DNA from 2 places in the Micrococcus antarcticus genome. Region 2 is predicted to be linked to the other one. Evidence: riboswitches for the same ligand, from Rfam matches in the RefSeq annotation. Region 2 holds a riboswitch; the other holds the start of a gene.

Region 1 (4,205 bases), 230 kb from region 2:
GGCGAGGTCGGGCGGCGTAAGCCGCAGCGAGGCAATCTCGGACGCGTCGGTGACCATCCCGACGATCGCCTCACGATCCCGTGCGCTGGCGAACCGCCAGCCCATCGTCTGCCGTGAGGCTTCCGCATGCAGATTCCAGCGCCGCCACGTCGACCGCTTCTCACCCACTACGGTCACGACCGAGGCGCCGAGTTCAGTAACTAGTTCCAGGGGCACGTCGTCGGCGCGCAGCACTGATGGCGGCTCGTTGCTCGTCGAGCGGCTGGCCCACGATGTTGCGTCGTCTCCGAGGATGGTGGTGGCGCGGCTGCGCCACTCGGCAGTGAGGTCAGCCAGCGATCGCACCTCTTTGTCCGGGCGGGTCGCGAGGGTGGCTTGGGCACGGAGCTTCATGATCGTCGCCGCAGAGGGACGTCGACCATGCTTCGCCACATGCTCGGCGATGAGCCGGTCAGCCTCAGCCTCGATGTCGTGCGAGCGGGTCGAGAAGGCGGCGATCAACTCATCGGGGACAGCCGCGATCTCCCAGGACGGATTCCGATCCCGGCCCCGTTCCCGGGCCTCCCAGCCGACGCCAAAGGTGCGGGTGAGTCGATCGGCGAGAACCGCGTTGTAATGCTCGGACAGGGCGACCACGGCGGCGTGCATCGGCCGGCCGTCCAACGACCGCCACTTCCCATCGAACGCGGTCTGAATCTTGTTGCTGACCACGACATGGGTGTGCAACTGCGGGTCACCGGCGCGGGAGTCGTAGTGATCGAACGCCGTGGCGATCAGCCCGGTCACGTCGACCTGCGCGACCGCCCCGTCGCCGGCGGTGACGCCGGTGCGGGTGGCGGCGACCTCACGTTCCATGAAATCCACTACCCCGGCGACCGCGTCGTGGTGGGCTTCGGCGATCAGCGCCTGAGTCCCCGCGTCAGCCACAGCCCATAGCACCGAGACGGATTTCGGGACGGAAAATGTGTAGTCGAAGCCGGCCACGGCGCGACGGGTCCCGCGTGCGGCTTCTTCGGCCTCGATCTGCGCGATCGCCTCCGCCCGTCCAGCTGGCCCCAAGTCGCTCGGCAGTCGGTCGACCCGATGCTTGATGCGTTCGGTGACCGGAGCGTACGCGGGGAACGCTCTACCGAGTGGCTCTCCGGTGACGGGGTCGCGGCCCATCCCGATCAAGAGCTGAAGCTGCGCCTCCGAAACTTGATCGCCGCTCCCGAGGCGACCACCGCCAAGGCCGGTGAGGCCGGAGCCGAGCCACCGTCCCGGCGGGGTACCGTGCTCGGCGTAGTAGCGCGTCAACGGAGTCGACAGCGAACGCTCACCATCAGCTGCGGCGACCGAGCGCAACAGGTACTTGTAGCCGTCACCCGCGCTCATGACCCGCATCGACACCGTCATGCTGACCAGGTGCACACCATCGGCGTCCGACGAGCGGGTAGGACTGCGCACCCCTCTCAGCGAATGTCATCACGCGACCGCATGGCGAGGTTCGCGACTGAGCTGCCGGTATCGGGTGGGCGTGACGCTGACACACTGGCAGAACGCACGGTGATCGAGGGTCCTGGCTCGCTGCCACGCAACATGTTCTCCCGGGCACAACCACGCCGCCGAAAGTGACCGCTTTCTCGCGAACTCGCTGAGCAAAATCACCGACCCGGCGCGCGGGTGACCTCCGGATGGCTCTGGTTCCTGCTGGGTCGCTGCATCGTCGCGCGCGGAGTCTCACGTCGAGGTGCCCGCGAGGGCTGGGTGGGGGCGTTGCTCCTTGTGGCCGCCGATGTTAGCGTGGCGGGTACCGAGGGGTGTCCCGATAAGGGGCTGAGATTCCGTTAGGCCGTAAGGCGTCACGGTGACCCTTTGAACCTGATCCGGATCATGCCGGCGAAGGGACAGGTCTAGTCGGCTCGATCCTTTGCCGGCCTCGTGAGAGAGGCCGCCGTGTCATCGTCATTGAATAACGCTCGTTTTCCTTCCAGTGTGTCGGCGGTGCGTCCGGTTGTGGCGACGATCGCCGCGGTCTTCCGAGAGGGCAGGGTGCTGCTGGTGCGGCGCGCCAATCCGCCCGATGCTGGTCGCTGGGGGTTTCCAGGCGGGAAGATCGAAGGTGGGGAAACGATCGAGCAGGCCGCGGTTCGTGAGCTTCTGGAGGAGACGGGGGTTCGGGGCGAGGCACACCGGGTGTTCACAGCCGTCGACGCGTTCGATCGCGACGAGAGCGGCTGTCTGCGGCAACATTTCGTGCTGGTCGCGGTGCTGTGCCGATGGATCTCGGGTGAACCCGTAGCGGGTGATGATGCGCTTGAGGTGCGGTGGTTTGATCTCGGGGAACTGGATGATCCAGCAATGGCGCTGAGTCTCGACGTCGCGGACGTCGCGCGTCACGCGGCCGCCCTCGCCGAAGCCGAGGGGATCGCGCGATGACGATGAACATCCTCTCCATCGCCGGCACTGATCCGACCGGCGGGGCCGGTATTCATGCCGACATTAAGGCGTTCTCGGCCATGGGCGGTTACGCCATGGCGGCCATCACCGCGGTGGTGGCGCAGAACACGCGCGGTGTGCGCTCGTTCGTTGCCCTCGATCCGAGCTTCGTGGGTGATCAGATCGACGCGGTGTTCGACGATGTTCGGGTCGATGCGGTCAAGATCGGCATGGTCGCCAATGCGCGCATCGTCGAGACCATCGCGCAACGGCTTTATGCTCATCGCGCGGGGAACATTGTGCTCGATCCGGTCATGGTCGCGAAGAGCGGCGATCATCTTCTGGAGCCTGATGCGGTCGCGGCGATCAGTGAGCTTCTGGTGCCGCTGGCGACGGTGACGACGCCGAATCTGCCCGAGGCCGACGTCCTGCTCGGCACTGATGCCAAGTGGTCGCTCGATGCGATGCGCACCAGTGCGGTGGAGCTGCGCCAGCTTGGCTCGGAGTGGATACTGCTCAAAGGCGGGCACCTGCACGGATCGGCGCAGAGCGTCGACCTGCTGCACGGGCCGCAGACGACGATCGAACTTTCGGCACCTCGCATCCGGACGCGAAGTGATCACGGTACCGGCTGCACCTTATCGGCCGCGATCGCGGCGTTGCTGCCCACCTGCTCGGTCGAGGATAGTGCGCGGATGGCGAAGGCCTACCTCCACGGTGCGCTGGCAGCCAGCGAAGATCTCGATGTCGGGCACGGGCACGGGCCTCTGCATCACTTTCATCAGCTCTGGCGAGAGCTGCCCCGTTCGCTCGCCGAACTGTCTGGGACTGGCGAAACGACGACAACGCAATCAGCCGAACATGGGAACAGCCGATGACGCGTGGGGGAATGGAGCACGCATACGATCGTCACCGTTAGCGCTCCCACTCACGCGTAAGCGTGCGAGCGGCGCTTTCGGGGTCTGCCGCTGCGCACACCGCGGAGACGACGGCGATTCCAGCCGCGCCGGCGCGCTTGAGCGGCGCGACATCCGCCAGCGTGATTCCGCCGATCGCCACGCACGGGATCTGCGTATTCGCCACAAGCTCAGCGAAACCATCGACGCCGAGCGCGGGCGGGTGATCCGGCTTGGTCGTGGTCGGTCGAATCACGCCGACGCCCAGGTAGTCGACCGTGCCCGCGGGTAGCTGCGAGACCGCTGCCAGATGCGCGGAGGTGTTCGCGGTGAGGCCTACGATGGCGTGCCTGCCGAGTGCTTGCCGCGCGGTGAGCGCCCTCGCGTCTCCTTGGCCGAGGTGTACGCCGTCTACGAGAATGCCGCGATCGCGGGCTGCGATCGCCACATCGAGGCGATCGTTCACTATGAGCCGCGCGCGTCCGTCGATAGCTTCCGCGAGTTCCTCTACCTGGCGCAACTGATCATCGAAACCCGCCTTCTTGTCACGCAGTTGCACGATCCTCGCGCCACCCCGAACCGCTCTGCGCACGGTCTCGGCGACTCCGCGAGCGCCGCAGATGTCCCGGTCCGTGATCACATACAGCCCAAGCTTCACGCGCCTGCCCCGTTCGGTTCCGGGGTGCTCGCGTGCTCCGCCCGTACTCGCGCGGCCTCGACGGCCTCCTCCGGCGACAGACTCGCGAGCGCGTCGAGGAACCGAACCGCGAACGATCCTGGACCCGCAGCACCGCGTGCGGCCCGCTCGGCAGCAATCCCGTAGATCACATGGGCGGACGCTGTAGCGTCCAGCGTGGAAATCTGGCCGCGCACGGCCAGAACGGCTGCGAT
Region 2 (4,205 bases):
TCCGGGCCGCGTGTGTCGAACCGCCCGGCGGGGGCGCCGGACGTGGCACCCTGGGCCGCATGAGCGCCCCCGACTGCCGGTCCGTGCCCCGCGTCCTGTCCATCGCCGGCTCCGACTCCGGCGGCGGCGCCGGCATCCAGGCCGACCTCAAGACCATCGCGGCGTGGGGCGGCTACGGGCTCACCGCGATCACGGCCGTCACGGCGCAGAACACGCAGGGCGTGCAGGCGGTGCATCCGCTGCCCGTCGACGTCGTCCGCGCCCAGCTGGACTCGGTCGCCGCGGACATCGGGCTCGACGCCGTGAAGATCGGCATGCTCGGCTCGCCCGAGCTCCGGGATGCCGTCCGCGACTGGCTCGAGCGGGTCCGGCCCCCGCGCGTCGTGCTGGATCCCGTGATGGTGGCGAGCTCGGGGGACGCGCTCTCCGACGCCGCCGTGCCCGCCGGGTGGGCGCCGCTGCTCGCAGCGGTGGACGTCGTCACGCCCAACCTGCCCGAACTCGCGGCGTTGACCGGCGCGGACGTCCCCGCGCGGTGGGCGGACGCCCTGGAGCTGGCCCGCGGCCTCGCCGCGGAGCACGGCGTGACGGTCGTCCTGAAGGGCGGCCACCTCCGGCATGCCGCGGACCTCGCGGAAGGGGTCCCGGACGCCGTGATCGGCCCCGAAGGCCGGGTCACCGAGGTGCGCGGCGCGCGCGTCTCCTCCCGGTCGACGCATGGAACGGGCTGCACGCTCTCCTCGGCGCTCGCGGTGCTCGCCGCGGGCGGGACGGCCTGGGAGGACGCCCTGCGCACGGCCAAGCCGTGGCTCGCGGAGGCCATCGCGGCGGGGGAGCGGCTCGACGTCGGCCGGCGCACCGACCGCTGGCACGGCCCGCTCGACCACAGCCATCGGGACCGGGGGGCGGGCGATCGGGACTGATCGTTCTGGAATGGCTGCCCTCGAACCATGGGCAGACCCAGGGAGTTCGACGAGGCCGCTCCTGGAGGTACCCCTCGACGAGACGCAGGAGCACGACCGCGTCATGGTCACGGTCGATGACCCCGTGGCGAGGGCGGGGGTCGTCCACGCGGCGCTGCCGCGCCGCTCCCACCCGGGCGCGGCAGCGTCAGCCCGTGACCGCCGCACGCAGACTCCGCGCCGCCGCCTCCGGATCGTCGGCGCCGGTCACGGCCCGCACCACCACGATCCGCTCGGCGCCCGTGCCCAGCACCGCGGGCACACGGTCCTCGTCGATCCCGCCGATCGCGAAGAACACACGTCCCGCCGCCTCGCCGCCGGGGGCGGTGATCTCCGCCGCGAACCGCGGCAGAGCGAGCCCCACGGCGGCCCGGCCGGGCTTGGTCGGCGTCTCCCACACCGGCCCGGTGCAGAAGTAGTCCAGCTCCGGATCGGCCGCGGCCCCGCGCACCTGCTCCTCGGTGCGGCAGGACCGCCCGAGCAGCACCTCGGGGCCGAGCACGCGCCTCGCCTGCGTGCTCGTCAGGTCGTCCTGGCCCGCGTGGAACACGTCCGCGCCGGCCAGGAGTGCGACGTCGGCCCGGTCGTTCGCGGCGGACAGCGCCCCGTGCTCGCGCGCCAGCTCCACCACGATCGCCAGGGCCTCGAGCTCGACGCCCACCTCGACCCGCTTGTCCCGCACCTGCAGGGCGTCCACGCCGCCGCGAAAGCACGCGGCCGCGAAGGCGGCGAACGCGCCGGCGTCAAGGGCGCCGTCGTCGCGGACGTGGCGGGAGAGGTCCGTGCAGACGTACAGGCGGGCGCCCGCGAGGCGGCGGGCGCGCTCGGCGCGTGTGGCGAGGGCGGCGGGGCGGTGCGGCATGCGCCCACCCTGCCACGTCCGCCCACCGGGCGTATGCTGGGCGGCATCCATGGGAGCCCGCGCCACAGCGGGCTGAGAGGGACGCAGTCCGCGCACGCGCGGGGCGCGCCGACCATCAGACTCGATGCGGATCATGCCGCCGTGAGGAGGAGCCCATGCGCTGCGTGGTGGTGGGGGCCGGGATCGTCGGCCTCGCGACGGCCGTGCGCCTGCGGGACGCCGGCCACGAGGTGACCGTGATCGCCCCAGACCTGGACGCGCCCGCCGTCGGCGACGCCGCCACCCACGCCGCGGCCGGCATGCTCGCCCCGCTCGGGGAGACCCAGTACTCGCAGTCCGGGCTCGGCGCGCTCCTCGCCCGGTCCTGGGCGCTCACCGGCGACCTCGTCGCCCGGATCGAGGCCGGTGGCGCCTCCGCGGGTCACCGCGTGGAGGGTGCGTGGCTCGTGGGCGCCGAGCCCGCCGACGCGCGGCGCTGGCGCGAGACGCTCGCGGCCGTCGACGCCGCGGGCGCGGATCAGGCCCCCGCCGCGGAGCCCGGCACCGCCCTGCGGCTGCCGCGTCCCGTCGCCCCAGTGACGGTCGCGGCGCTGCGCCGCGCCGAGCCGGCCCTCTCACCCGCCCTCGCCGGCGCCCTCGACGCCCCCGACGACGATCAGCTCGACCCCCGCCGGGCCCGTGCCGCGGCCCTGACGCGCCTCGCCGCCGACGACGGCGTGCACCTGGTCCCCGCCCGTGCCGTGACGGTGCACCAGGTGGGCGAGGAGGTGGAGGTGACCACCGCCGGGTGTGCCGGGACCGCGCAGCCGATCACCGCCGACGTCGCCGTGCTGGCCGCGGGGCTCGGCCACGCCGCGCTCGGGGGCGACCCCGCCGCCCTGCCCCTGCCGCTGCGCCCCGTGCACGGGGACATCCTGCGCCTGCGGGTGCCGGCGTCCCTGCTGGCCCCGGGAGAGGAGCACCTGCTCAGCCGGACCGTGCGCGCTCTGGTGGGCGGACGGCCCGTGTACCTCGTCCCGCGCGCGGGCGGCGGGCTCGTGCTCGGCGCGACGAGCCGCGAGGACCGCGAGGCCGGCACCCCCGCCGGCGCCGTGCTCGACCTCCTCGAGGACGCCGCCCGCATCCTGCCCGCCATCCGGGACTGCCTGCTCGAGGAGGTCACCACGCGCGCCCGCCCCGGCAGCCCCGACGACGCCCCGTTCCTCGGCCCGCTGCCGGATGCGCCCCGAGTGATCGTCTGCACCGGCCACCACCGGCACGGGGTGCTGCTCGCGGCGTGGTCGGCGCACGCCGCGCTGGAGCTGGTTCGCCGGGCGGCGGGGGAGCCGGGCAGGCCGGGCGGGGCCGGCCCCGCCTGGACCGCCGCCGACGAGGGGCTGCTCGACCTCGTCCGCCCCGACCGCTTCGCCGTCTCGGCGCCGTCCGCCGAGTCGTCCCCCGCCCCCACGCAGGAGGTCCCCGCATGAACCCGCACACCCTGACGGTCAACGGCGAGGCGAGAGCGTTCGACGCGCCGCTCTCCCTCCGCGCGGTGGTCGCGCAGCTGACCGGCCGCGAGATCCGCCCCGACGGCACGGCCGCCGACGGCGGACGGCTCGGCGTCGCGGTCGCGGTGGACGAGGCCGTCGTGCCGCGCTCCCGCTGGGACGCCACCGTGCCCGAGGCCGGTGCGCGTCTCGAGATCGTGACGGCGGTGCAGGGTGGCTGAGCGCGGGGGAGCACCGGACGTCGTCCCGCCCCTCACCGTCGGCGGTCGCGAGATCGGCTCGCGCCTCATCATGGGCACGGGCGGCATCACGGACCTCGCCGCGCTCGAGGCCGCCCTGGTCGCCTCGGGCACCACGCTCACGACCGTCGCCATGCGCCGCCACGCCGTGGGCGGGGGCTCGGGCGTGATCCCGCTGCTGGACCGTCTCGGCATCGAGGTGCTCCCCAACACGGCGGGCTGCCACACGGCGCGCGATGCCGTCCTCACCGCGCAGCTGGCCCGCGAGGCGCTCGAGACGGACATGGTCAAGGTGGAGGTGATCGCCGACGAGCGCACCTTGCTGCCCGACGTCGTCGAGACCCTCGAGGCCACCGAGCGGCTCGTCGCCGACGGCTTCACCGTGCTGGCCTACACCTCGGACGACCCCGTGGCCGCGCGGCGCCTCGAGCAGGCGGGCGCGGCCGCCGTCATGCCGCTCGGCTCGCCGATCGGCAGCGGCCTGGGCATCCTCAACCGCCACTCCCTCGAGCTGATCTGCGAGCGCGCGTCCGTGCCGATCATCCTCGACGCCGGCGTGGGCACCGCCTCGGACGCGGTCCTCGCGGTGGAGGCCGGGTGCGACGCCGTCCTGGCCGCGTCCGCCATCACGCGCGCCGCGCATCCGGCGCGCATG

What was found. A riboswitch is a leader RNA that binds a small molecule or an ion and turns the genes downstream of it on or off. The one in region 2 is predicted to bind thiamine pyrophosphate.
Region 1: it holds a riboswitch for thiamine pyrophosphate, as region 2 does, so the genes downstream of both, LG274_RS01400 (NUDIX hydrolase) here and LG274_RS00300 (FAD-dependent oxidoreductase) in region 2, are expected to answer to the same signal.

Annotation. Positions count from the first base shown of each region.
Region 1 covers NZ_CP085253.1:286,276-290,480, reverse strand. Annotated here, with positions in the region: gene mobF (MobF family relaxase) at 1-1,383, opposite strand, end outside; TPP riboswitch at 1,786-1,905, shown strand; gene LG274_RS01400 (NUDIX hydrolase) at 1,921-2,418, shown strand; gene thiD (bifunctional hydroxymethylpyrimidine kinase/phosphomethylpyrimidine kinase) at 2,415-3,296, shown strand; gene thiE (thiamine phosphate synthase) at 3,334-3,972, opposite strand; gene LG274_RS01385 (hydroxyethylthiazole kinase) at 3,969-4,205, opposite strand, start outside.
Region 2 covers NZ_CP085253.1:56,615-60,819, forward strand. Annotated here, with positions in the region: gene thiD (bifunctional hydroxymethylpyrimidine kinase/phosphomethylpyrimidine kinase) at 60-923, shown strand; gene LG274_RS00295 (thiamine phosphate synthase) at 1,111-1,824, opposite strand; TPP riboswitch at 1,871-1,975, shown strand; gene LG274_RS00300 (FAD-dependent oxidoreductase) at 1,980-3,290, shown strand; gene thiS (sulfur carrier protein ThiS) at 3,287-3,532, shown strand; gene LG274_RS00310 (thiazole synthase) at 3,525-4,205, shown strand, end outside.